Regions from separate parts of the Nocardia sp. NPDC006044 genome, predicted to be linked through region 1. Evidence: riboswitches for the same ligand, from Rfam matches in the RefSeq annotation. Region 1 holds a riboswitch; each other region holds the start of a gene.
The links. Region 1 has a riboswitch for cobalamin ahead of ACFYO1_RS25075 (FecCD family ABC transporter permease). Riboswitches for the same ligand answer to the same signal wherever they lie in the genome.
Positions count from the first base shown of each region.

Region 1 (3,474 bases):
ACCGGCCGGCTTGTCGCTGTTCGCGCAGCCGGTGAGTCCGAGGGTCGCAACGGCTGCCACGGCGAGCAATGCGGCGGTGGTGCGGCCAGGGCGGCCGAACAGAAACGTGCGTGGTCGGTACATAGACGGATTCAAACAAGACAAAACCGGCCCGAACACCGTTTGTCTCAGCCTGGTTCGAACTGCTCGGCACGGTGCCCGGTGCGGTATCAGCGCGGCGCGGCCGCGACCGCCGTCTCCCGCACCTGCGCCTGATAGCGCTGGATGAACGGCAGGATCTGCTGATCGATGAAGGTGTTGTATTCGATCGGCCGCTGCATCGGGTTGGCGTGCCCGGTGTTTCGCGCGAGCACCACCGACAGCGTGCCATCCACACCGCCGGACTCCTCGATCAGCACCCGATGCGAGTACTCGACATCGACCACCCGATCCCGGTCCGGATCGCGCGGCCGGATGAAAACGATAGCGGGGCGCGGCTTTCCGTCCGCCGGGGCGGCCAGCGCGCGCAGATCGCCCGTCGCGCCGCCGGCCACGATCGCGGTGAACTGCGCCTCGATCAGGCCGTTGCTCGCCGCGTTGCGGGAGAAGATCTTCTCCCGCAACACCTCCTGGAGAACTTCACCGAACTCGGCGAAGCGGATGCCGGGCGGTATCCCACCGCCGCCGTGGGAGAGGAAACGATCCCGGCGCGCATAGGTTTCCACCGCGAGCCGCAGCAGCCGGCTCTCGCGCGCACCGGGCAGCCAGCGCATCCAGCGCACCATGTCCTCACCCGCGCCGCGGCTTTCCGGCCGGACCGCGTTCAGGTCCACCGGCGTGCAGTCCAGGATCACGCCGACCAAGCGGCGGTCGCTGTCCAGGTGGATGTGTTTGGCGACCTCCAGCGCGATCACCCCGCCCATGCTGTGCCCGACCAGCACCACGTTCTTCAGGCCGGACAGCTCCGCGGCGCGCACGATCAGGTCGGCGATCACCTTGGTGTCGATACCTTCGTTGTCGTAGCGGATCGCCCACACCACGCCCATCCCGCGCAGCGAGGGCAGCGCGGCGGCGGTCGAGCTGGCGTCCAAGCCGCCGAGGCCGACCATGTCCACCACCACGGTGTCCCAATTCTTGGGATCGGCAGGGGCGGCGACGGGCAGGATCGCGGGGTCGGTGCGCGCCAGGCGCGCTTGCTCGGGTTCGACATCGAAGGTCAGGTACTGGGCGAAGACGACGAGTATGGCAGCAAGCAATACGACCACCCGCAGCACTGCCGACCTGGTCCGGCGCAACGTCTTCCACTCGTGCCACAGGCTGGTGTCCCGTAGCCGGGCTTTGCGTCGCGCGTCGTCCCAGTCCGTGACAGTGGACGGGTGCCGGTCATCGAACGGCGACATCTTCCCCACCGTACGTAAGGGTGTGGATGGTCGCCATTGCGCGCACAACCCTGGCGACAGGGTTAACCCGACCGACCGGTAGAGTTCGTCCGTCATCCCTGGCGGGTGCGAGAATCCGGTGCAATCCCGGAACGGTCGCGCCACTGTGATCGCCCTCACCGGCGAGAGTCAGACCTCCCCTGCCAGGACAACTCTGGAGAGGCCGCGACTTGCCTGTGGAGCACTACTGATGAGCCGTGTGCGTTCGGCGCTCATCTTTCCCCTGCTCGGGGTGCTATTGATCGGCGCGATGGTGCTTGCCACCGGATTCGGGGCGGAGACGCTGCCGGTTTCCTCGGTGCTGGAGGTGCTTCGGCAGCGCGTCACCGGGCAGGCGCCTACCGATTTCGGGCTCGACACCATCGTGTGGCAGTTGCGGGTGCCGCGCACGGTGCTCGCGGCGATCGTCGGGGCGGGGCTGGCGCTGGCCGGGGCGGCGATGCAGACGCTGGTGCGGAACCCGCTGGCCGATCCCTATCTGCTCGGGGTGTCTTCGGGGGCGGGGGTAGGGGCGGCCGCGGTCATTACGTCCGGGTTGTTCGCCGGCGCCGGGGTGTGGGCGCTGTCCGGCGGGGCGTTGATCGGGGCGTTCGTCGCGGCGGGCCTGGTGTTCCTCATCGCGGTGGCGCAGGGTGGGTTGACGCCGTTGCGGTTGGTGCTCACCGGGACGGTGCTCGGATCCGCGTTCGCGGCGTTGAGCAGCTATCTCATTTTCCGGCGTCCCGATCCGGGCGCGGCCCAGTCGGTGCTGTTCTGGTTGCTCGGCAGTCTCGCCGGGGCGGACTGGACGCGAATCGCGTTGCCGCTCAGCGTGGTCGTGATCGCCGGGGTCGCGCTGCTCGCCGCGAACGGCTGGCTGGACGCGTTGACCGTCGGCGCGGATACCGCTGCGTCACTGGGTGTTCCGGTCAAGCAACTGCGTATCGGATTGTTCCTGCTGCTCGCGGTGCTGGTCGGGGTGCTCGTCGCGGTCTCCGGGGGTATCGGCTTCGTCGGTCTGGTCGTCCCGCATGCCGCCCGCCTGCTCGTCGGGCCGCGCCACCGCACCCTGCTGCCCGCCTGCGCGCTGTGCGGAGCGCTGTTCCTCGTCGTCGCCGACGCCGCTACCCGAATCTTGGTTCGCCCCACCGAGATCCCGGTCGGCGTGCTGACCGGGTTGATCGGCGCGCCGGCCTTCCTGATCCTGATGGGGCGTCGGCGCTATCGGTTCGGTGAAGCATGAACCTTCGCAACGATCATCGAGCACCACTCGATCGCACGTCGGACACGGCACACGGCGAGACTCGCGGCAATGGTGCGGCAGTCGAAGCGCGAAGTGCTGCCGGGACATTGGAGGCGCGCGGGCTCGCGTGCGCTGCCGGTCGGCGGACCGTAATCACCGATATGACCTTCGCGATCCAGGCCGGCGAGACGATCGGGATCGTCGGCCCGAACGGCACCGGAAAAACCACGTTGCTACAGACGCTGGCCGGAGTGCGGCGACCCGTGCGCGGCGAAGTGATCGCGGACGGGCAAGTCCTGCACCAGATATCGTCGCGCCGTCGAGCACGCACCGTCGCCATGGTGGCACAGGACGAACGCCCGCCCGCCGACCTGCGTGCGGGCGAGGTCGTCGCACTGGGCCGCACGCCATACCTGCCGCCGTGGGGCGCGGGTTCCCCGCGCGAACAACAGGTCATCCAGGATGCCTTGGCCGCCGTCGACCTGACCGGCTTCGCCGACCGCCCGGTCCACCGCCTCTCCGGCGGCGAACGCCAACGCGTCCTGCTCGCCCGCGCCCTCGTCCAGAACACCCCCATCCTGCTCCTGGACGAACCCACCAACCACCTGGACATCACCCATCGCCTCGAACTCCTCGCCTTGACCCGCACGCTGAACCGCACCGTCGTGATGGCACTGCACGATCTGGCGTTGGCCGACCGCTACTGCGATCGAATCCTGGTGCTACACAACGGCACCGCGCACCCGCTCGCCCCACCCGCCGACGCACTGGCCCCCACGGTGGTCGACGAGGTCTTCGGCGTCCGCGCGCTGCGCGTCCCCCACCCGGAAACCG
Region 1 covers NZ_JBIAID010000003.1:85,692-89,165, forward strand. Annotated here, with positions in the region: gene ACFYO1_RS25065 (ABC transporter substrate-binding protein) at 1-123, opposite strand, end outside; gene ACFYO1_RS25070 (alpha/beta fold hydrolase) at 210-1,379, opposite strand; cobalamin riboswitch at 1,442-1,578, shown strand; gene ACFYO1_RS25075 (FecCD family ABC transporter permease) at 1,609-2,640, shown strand; gene ACFYO1_RS25080 (ABC transporter ATP-binding protein) at 2,802-3,474, shown strand, end outside.

Region 2 (3,474 bases), on a different contig from region 1:
CCGCTCCCTGATCACCCGGCCCTGATCAAGAGGCCTGCGGCTCGGCGAGTACGCGGCCGAGGAAGCGCTCGACGGCGGCGCGGTACTGCTCGGGTTGGTCGTCGTGCACGAGATGCGCTGCGCCAGGGACGAGTACGTGCTCGGCATCGGGATGCGTCTCGGCCATCTGCCGCATCTGGCCGGCCGGGGTGATCGTGTGCTCGCCCTCGAGCAGCAGCGCGGGCACCCGGATGGCGTGCCACTGCGGCCAGAAATCGCGACTGCCCCACTCCTCGGAGATGTCGCGGAATGTCGTCACCGACCCATGCAGCCGGTAGCCGTCCGGTCCATGCTCGAACGAGTTCAGGAAATACCGCCCGGCGACCGGCCCGAAGAATCTCAGCACCGCGTTCGCGTCCGGGAACGGTTGCGGCCACGCCTCGATCATCGCCGCCCAGTCCGTCGCCGTCCGGCCGGTGAAGTCCGGGGCGATGTCCTCGATCACCAGCGCCCGCACCCGGCCCGGGTGCGTCGCGGCGAACACCCAGCCGTGCAGCGCGCCCATCGAATGCCCGATCAGCACCATCGGTTCGGTGATGCCGGCGGTCGCGGCGGCCAGATCGGCGACGAACGCCTCGGTGGTCAGCTCGTCCGGGGCGGGCCTGCCGTGCCCGGCCGCGTCGAAGGTGAAGACGTGGCCGTAGTCGCGCAGCCAGTCCAGCTGGTCGTGCCAGGTCCTGGCGCTGCCCATCAGTCCGTGCAACAGCAGGATGGGCACACCCGCTCCGCCTTCGTCATGCAACACTCCGCCGATTCTGCCGGGCCGCGCCGACAGGTGCGCACAACCCCCGATACGGCCCATACCGGGCACTCGCGCGCGGGTCGTATTGTCGAGCGCATGGCTGTTGTGAAGATCAACGCGATCGAGGTTCCCGAGGGCGCGGGCCCCGAGCTGGAGAAGCGGTTCGCCCACCGGGCGCACGCGGTGGAGGGCTCGCCGGGTTTCCTCGGTTTCCAGCTGCTCCGGCCGGTCGCCGGGGACAACCGGTACTTCGTTGTCACCCAGTGGGATTCGGAAGAGTCGTTCGCCGCGTGGCGGGACGGCCCGGCGCGCGAAGCGCACGCGGGCGAGCGGCAGAAGCCGGTGTCCACCGGTGCGTCGCTGCTGGAGTTCGAGGTCGTGCTGGACGTGGCGGCCAAGCCCGCGGGCTGACCCGGCCACCCACGCCGGGCGGGCCGAACCGTCCGGCGACTCGCCCGACGCCGGGGCGCGACCGTGCTGGTCGTGTTGACGGCGGGTGCCTCCAGGTGTCACAGTTCGAATGACAAAACGCGAGGGTGATGCGGTAATCCGGTGAAATTCCGGAGCGGTCGCGCCACTGTGTTCCATGCACCGGGTCCCTGGGTGCCGGAAAGCCAGACACCGGCATCTTCGCACCCATTCGACGGGACGCGCATCCCTAGGAGGACCGCATGGCTATCGTGCATTCGCCGAGCCGGGCAAACGAAACTCTGGCCACTGTGCTCGTCACAGTAGGCGTCGTTCTTCTCGCACTGCTCACGCTGTACCTGGTCGGCTTCGATCAGGGCGTCATCTCGCGCAGCGGGATGTACCTGCACGAGCTGATGCACGATGGACGGCACCTGCTGGGGCTTCCGTGCCACTGACTTCGTCGGCTGCCGTTTCTCAGGATCCACCCGCTGCGTTCCCGTTGACCGGTTCGCTGAAGACCCTGCTGCTGCGCGGTCTGCTGGCCGGTCTCATCGCGGGCCTGCTGGCCGCGTCGGTCGGCTTCTTCGTCGGTGAATCGAAGATCAACGCCGCGATCGCCATCGAGGAAGCCAATTCCGCGGCGGCGCAGCACGCGCCCGGCGCGGAAGCGGAGGCGAGCGGCGGACATTCGCACGGCGACGAGGAAGAACCCCTGGTGAGCCGCACCGGGCAGAAGGCGGGACAGTTCCTCGCCCTCGGCCTGGCCGGTCTCGCGCTCGGCGCGATCTTCGCCTCGGTCGCGAACGTCGCCCGGCGCTACAGCACGCTGTCCGGGCCGAAACTCGCGCTCGCGCTCGGGCTGGGTGGCTGGGCCGCGATCGTGGCGGTGCCGTTCTTCAAGTACCCGGCGAACCCGCCCGCGGTGGGTGACCCGGAGACGATCAATCAGCGCACCCTGCTCTGGGTGGCGGCGGTGCTGCTCGGCCTGGCGGCCGTCGGTATCGGCGTGTACGTCTACAAGGCGCTGCGCGGTCAGCTGAGCACCGTGCGGCTGATCGGCGGGGTGGCCGCGTTCGTTCTGGTCACCATCGTGGGCTATGTCCTGCTGCCCGGCGTCAACGAGGTGAAGGCGGACTTCCCGGCGACGCTGCTGTGGCAGTTCCGGGCGGCCTCGCTCGGCGAGACCGCCACGCTGTGGGCCTGTCTGGCCCTCGGCTTCGCCGCGCTCAGCGAATTCGCCACGCGCGGTGATACTCCGGTACGAGGGTCGGTCGCTACCGCGGGCTGATCCGCATCCACGAGACGAGGGGCAGTGTCGGTGTCATGACCGGCACTGTCCTTTCCCTTTGGCCCGCACCGCTGCGTTCGGGCGCACCCGCGCAACCACCGCGCGCCGTCCTCGTCGCGTTCGTCGGCTTCGTGGTCGCGCTGCTGGCCGGCGTGGCCGAGGCCGTCGAACAGGCCGCGCTGCTGCTGGAGCGCGACGAGGTCGACATGGCCGGCCTGGCCACCGGACTCGCGGTGCGGCTGGGGATCTACCTGGTCGTGCTCGTCGTCGCGATCCGGATGACGCACGGCGCCCGCTGGGCGCGGCTCCTGCTGACCTTCGGCATCGGCGTGATCGGCCTGCTCTCGCTGATCATCGAACCGCTGGCGGCACTGTTGTCCGCGGACAAGTTCGGCGACCTGTTCGCGCGTCTCACCGTCGAATCCGTGGTGATCGGCGGGTTCCGCACGATCCACGTGGTCGCGGTGCTGGTCGCCGTCCCGGCGATGTATCACCCGGCGGCGCGCCGATTCTTTCGCCGCGCCTGAACATTTCGCATCATCACATGGCTCCTCGCACATCCGGGGATGTGCGGGGAACCAAGCGATTACGCGAGGGCCGCGTCCAGCTGGATGTGGTCGACGCCGGCCAGGGCCTTGCTGACCGGGCACCCGGCCTTGGCGGCCTCGGCAGCGGCGGCGAACGCGTCGGCGTCGATGCCGGAGACCTTGCCGCGCACGGTCAGCTTGATTCCGCTGATCCGGAAGCCGCCGGCCGGATCCGGCCCGAGGGTCACGTCGGCGCTCACGTCGAGGCTCTCCGGGGTGCCGCCCGCGTTGCCGATCTGCGCCGAGAGCGCCATCGCGTAGCAGGACGAGTGCGCCGCCGCGATGAGCTCCTCCGGGCTGGTGGTGCCGTCGGCGTCGTCGGCCGAACGCTTCGGGAACGACACGTCGTACTTGCCGACGCCGGAGCTGGCCAGCTCGACCTGCCCCGACCCCTCCTGCAGAGTGCC
Region 2 covers NZ_JBIAID010000006.1:209,989-213,462, forward strand. Annotated here, with positions in the region: gene ACFYO1_RS40295 (A/G-specific adenine glycosylase) at 1-11, shown strand, start outside; gene ACFYO1_RS40300 (alpha/beta fold hydrolase) at 26-784, opposite strand; gene mhuD (mycobilin-forming heme oxygenase MhuD) at 878-1,192, shown strand; cobalamin riboswitch at 1,271-1,426, shown strand; gene ACFYO1_RS40310 (CbtB-domain containing protein) at 1,453-1,647, shown strand; gene ACFYO1_RS40315 (CbtA family protein) at 1,692-2,480, shown strand; gene ACFYO1_RS40320 (hypothetical protein) at 2,516-3,007, shown strand; gene ACFYO1_RS40325 (OsmC family peroxiredoxin) at 3,067-3,474, opposite strand, start outside.
Region 2: it holds a riboswitch for cobalamin, as region 1 does, so the genes downstream of both, ACFYO1_RS40310 (CbtB-domain containing protein) here and ACFYO1_RS25075 (FecCD family ABC transporter permease) in region 1, are expected to answer to the same signal.

Region 3 (3,474 bases), on a different contig from region 1:
ACGGGAACACGGCCACCGTCCCCGCGCCGAGTTCGTAGGCCGCGCGGAAGGCCCTGATGGCGATCTCGCCGCGGTTGGCTACCAAGACTTTCGTGAACATTGGCCTAAGGTACCCGGACCGAGCCCCCGCACAGGCACGGAAGGGGCCTTCGCAAGCATCTTCACAACGAGGTCTAGCAGCGTTGCGAAGATCCGTTCATCCGGCCGTCACATCCTCAGAGCCAGTGCATCGTGTGGTGCCGCAGCCCGCCGCGGAACTGACCCACCGCCAGTCCGATCATCAATCCGCGCTCCTCGGGAACCAATCCACGGGTAAAAGGGAGCCGAATCATCCGTAACATAACTTCCGGAAGATGAATCTCGGGTAAACCATTTCCGGGGAATTCGGCATTCAGCCGCGCCAGACCGATTCCTCTGCTACGCCCCTGCCGGTAGCCGGGCCGGAAACCTTGACGATACCGATAGGCGACGAGCGCCTCGGCGAGATAACCGAGCCGGTACCCCTCCCGGTGCGCGCGCCAGCCGAATTCCAGATCCTCGTTCGCCGCGTAGCTGACATCTTGTCCGCCGAGCTTGCGATAGACCTCGGCGCGGCACGCCATGCTCGTCCCGACGATCACAGGTGCATAAACACCGGGTGGCTGGAATTGGTCGGGCGCCGGGATGTTGGCGACCCGCCGCGGGTGCTCCGCGTTGAGCGAATCGCCCTCGATCGCGGAACATGTGAGGTCGTACCCCTCGTCCAGGAACGCGAGCATGCGGCTTATCCAATTCGGATGCACACGATCGTCGTGATCACAGAACAGCAACGTCTCACCGGTGGCATGCGCGGCTCCGACATTCCGCGCAAATGCGGCACCCGGGGTGCCTGACGCGTCAACATATCTGATCTCGAGCCGATCCCTCGCCGCGAGGCTTTCAATATGAGCCTTGACATTGACAGGCGAGCCGTTGTCGGCTATCAAAACATCGAATTCCCCCCTATAATCTTGACGCGTCAAGGCGTCTAGTTGCACATCCAGGAGATCACGGCTCTCGGCCGTCCCGACGTACGTTGGAATGACGATCGATACCGACCGTTCAGTCACCACATGCACTCCCGCTATCGATTCCCCACGCTGGAGCCCTCCCCCAAGGGTGACAACTTTAGACACAATTCGGAAATTCGGGCTACACCACACTTCCGTGGGCTTCCTCACAGACTTGGACAAACGACCAAACCGCGGTGGGCGGACCGTCGGCCTTCGCCGGCGCTCCGCCCGGCCGCACCACGCGACCCTCGCTCCCCCTATGCTGGTGAGTGCAGCTGGTTCACCGCGCGCGTACGAGATGGAGCCCCGTCGTCGTGTCGCGGAGCCGAGTTCGTCCGCCTCGAAAGGGTGGACGGGCGAGAGGGAACCCGGTGGGAATCCGGGACTGTCCCGCAGCGGTAAGCAGGAACGACCGCCGTCACACGCACTGGGCCTCAGGCCCGGGAAGCGACGGCCAGTAGGTCGGCCGAGAGGCCGGTGCCTGTGAGTCCGAAGACCTGCCAGCCGTGTCGGGTACGCCGTATCCGACGGCCACCGCCTCGTGGATCTGGGCGCGCGGTTCTACCAGTACGTGATGTGTCGGGGCTCTGTTGGCGGAATCTCCTGACATATCTCCGGTAGCCGCGTGTGCCCGTATGGCGACGGCCTACGACACCAGCACTGGAGAGACAACGTGACTGTTGTAAATCAGACACCGTTCACCGCAACGGTTCTCGGGCTACCTAGGGTCGGACCGCGGCGTGAGCTCAAGCGGGCCACCGAGGCCTACTGGGCCGGCAAGATCGACGCCGAGCAGCTCCATACTGTCGCGCGCGACCTGCGCCACGCCCAGCTCACCGAATTACTGGCCGCGGGCCTGGATTCGATCCCGGTCGGCACCTTCTCGTACTACGACCAGGTGCTCGACACCGCCCTGCTGCTCGGCGCGCTGCCGCCGCGGGTGGCCGGGATCGCCGATCCGCTGGACCGGTACTTCGCCGCCGCGCGCGGCAACGAGACGGTCGAACCGCTGGAGATGACCAAGTGGTTCGACACCAACTACCACTACCTGGTCCCGGAGATCGACCAGGACACCGTGTTCGCGCTGAACCCGGAGAAGCTGCTCGGCGAGGTGCGCGAGGCACTGGCGCTCGGCGCGCCGGCTCGTCCGGTGGTGATCGGCCCGATCACCTTCCTGAAGCTGGCCAAGGCCACCGGCGGTGCGCCGCTGGACCGGCTCGCCGAGCTGGTTCCGCTCTACCGCGACCTGCTCCGGCAACTGGCCGAGGCCGGTATCGGCTGGGTGCAGATCGATGAGCCGGTGCTGGTCACCGATCTCACCGACGACGAACTCGCCCTGGTGCGAAGCACTTACACCGAGTTGTCCGCCGCGTCCGAGCGCCCCGCGATCGTGGTGGCCACCTACTTCGGCCACACCGACGCCGCGCTGACCGCGTTGGCGGGCACCGACATCGAGGGCATCGCGCTCGATTTCACCGCGGGCACAACCGTTTCCGACGTGGCCGCGGTGCCCGCGCTGGCGAGCAAGCTGCTGGTGGCGGGCGTGGTGGACGGGCGCAACGTCTGGCGCGCGGACCTCGACGCCGTGCTGTCCACCCTGGGCACGCTGCTGGGTTCGGCTGCGTCGGTGGCGGTTTCGACCTCGTGCTCGCTGCTGCACGTGCCGTACACGCTGGCCGCGGAGACCAAGTTGGACGAACGGCTGCGCTCGTGGCTGGCGTTCGGCACCGAGAAGGTGACCGAGGTCCGGCTGCTGGCCACCGCTCTGGCCGAGGGCACCGACGCGATCGGCGCCGAATTGGCCGACACCCGTGCGGCATTGGCGACCCGGCACAGTGACCCGCGGCTGAACGACGCGCAGGTGCGGGCCAAGCTGGCGGCGCTCGGCCCGGACGCGATCCGGCGCGCGCCCGCCGACGAGCGCCGGGTGTTGCAGCAGGAGCGGCTCCAGCTGCCGCCGCTGCCGACCACCACCATCGGCTCCTACCCGCAGACCTCGGCCATCCGGTTGGCCAGGGCCGCGTTCACCAAGGGCGAGATCGACGAGGCGGAGTACGTCCGCCGGATGCGCGCCGAGGTCGCCGATGTGATTGCGCTGCAAGAGAAGCTGGGCCTGGACGTGCTGGTGCACGGCGAACCCGAGCGCAACGACATGGTGCAGTACTTCGCCGAACAGCTCGACGGCTTCGCCGCCACCGAGCTGGGCTGGGTGCAGTCCTACGGTTCGCGCTGCGTGCGGCCGCCGATCCTGTTCGGCGACGTCAAGCGGCCGACGCCGATGACCGTCGACTGGAGCAGCTACGCCCAGTCGCTCACCGACAAGCCGGTCAAGGGCATGCTCACCGGGCCGGTCACCATCCTGGCCTGGTCGTTCGTCCGCGACGATCAGCCGCTCGGCGACTCGGCGCGGCAGGTCGCGCTGGCCATCCGGGACGAGACGGTC
Region 3 covers NZ_JBIAID010000001.1:1,176,969-1,180,442, reverse strand. Annotated here, with positions in the region: gene ACFYO1_RS05470 (pyruvate carboxylase) at 1-100, opposite strand, end outside; gene ACFYO1_RS05465 (glycosyltransferase) at 216-1,088, opposite strand; cobalamin riboswitch at 1,346-1,551, shown strand; gene metE (5-methyltetrahydropteroyltriglutamate--homocysteine S-methyltransferase) at 1,705-3,474, shown strand, end outside.
Region 3: it holds a riboswitch for cobalamin, as region 1 does, so the genes downstream of both, metE (5-methyltetrahydropteroyltriglutamate--homocysteine S-methyltransferase) here and ACFYO1_RS25075 (FecCD family ABC transporter permease) in region 1, are expected to answer to the same signal.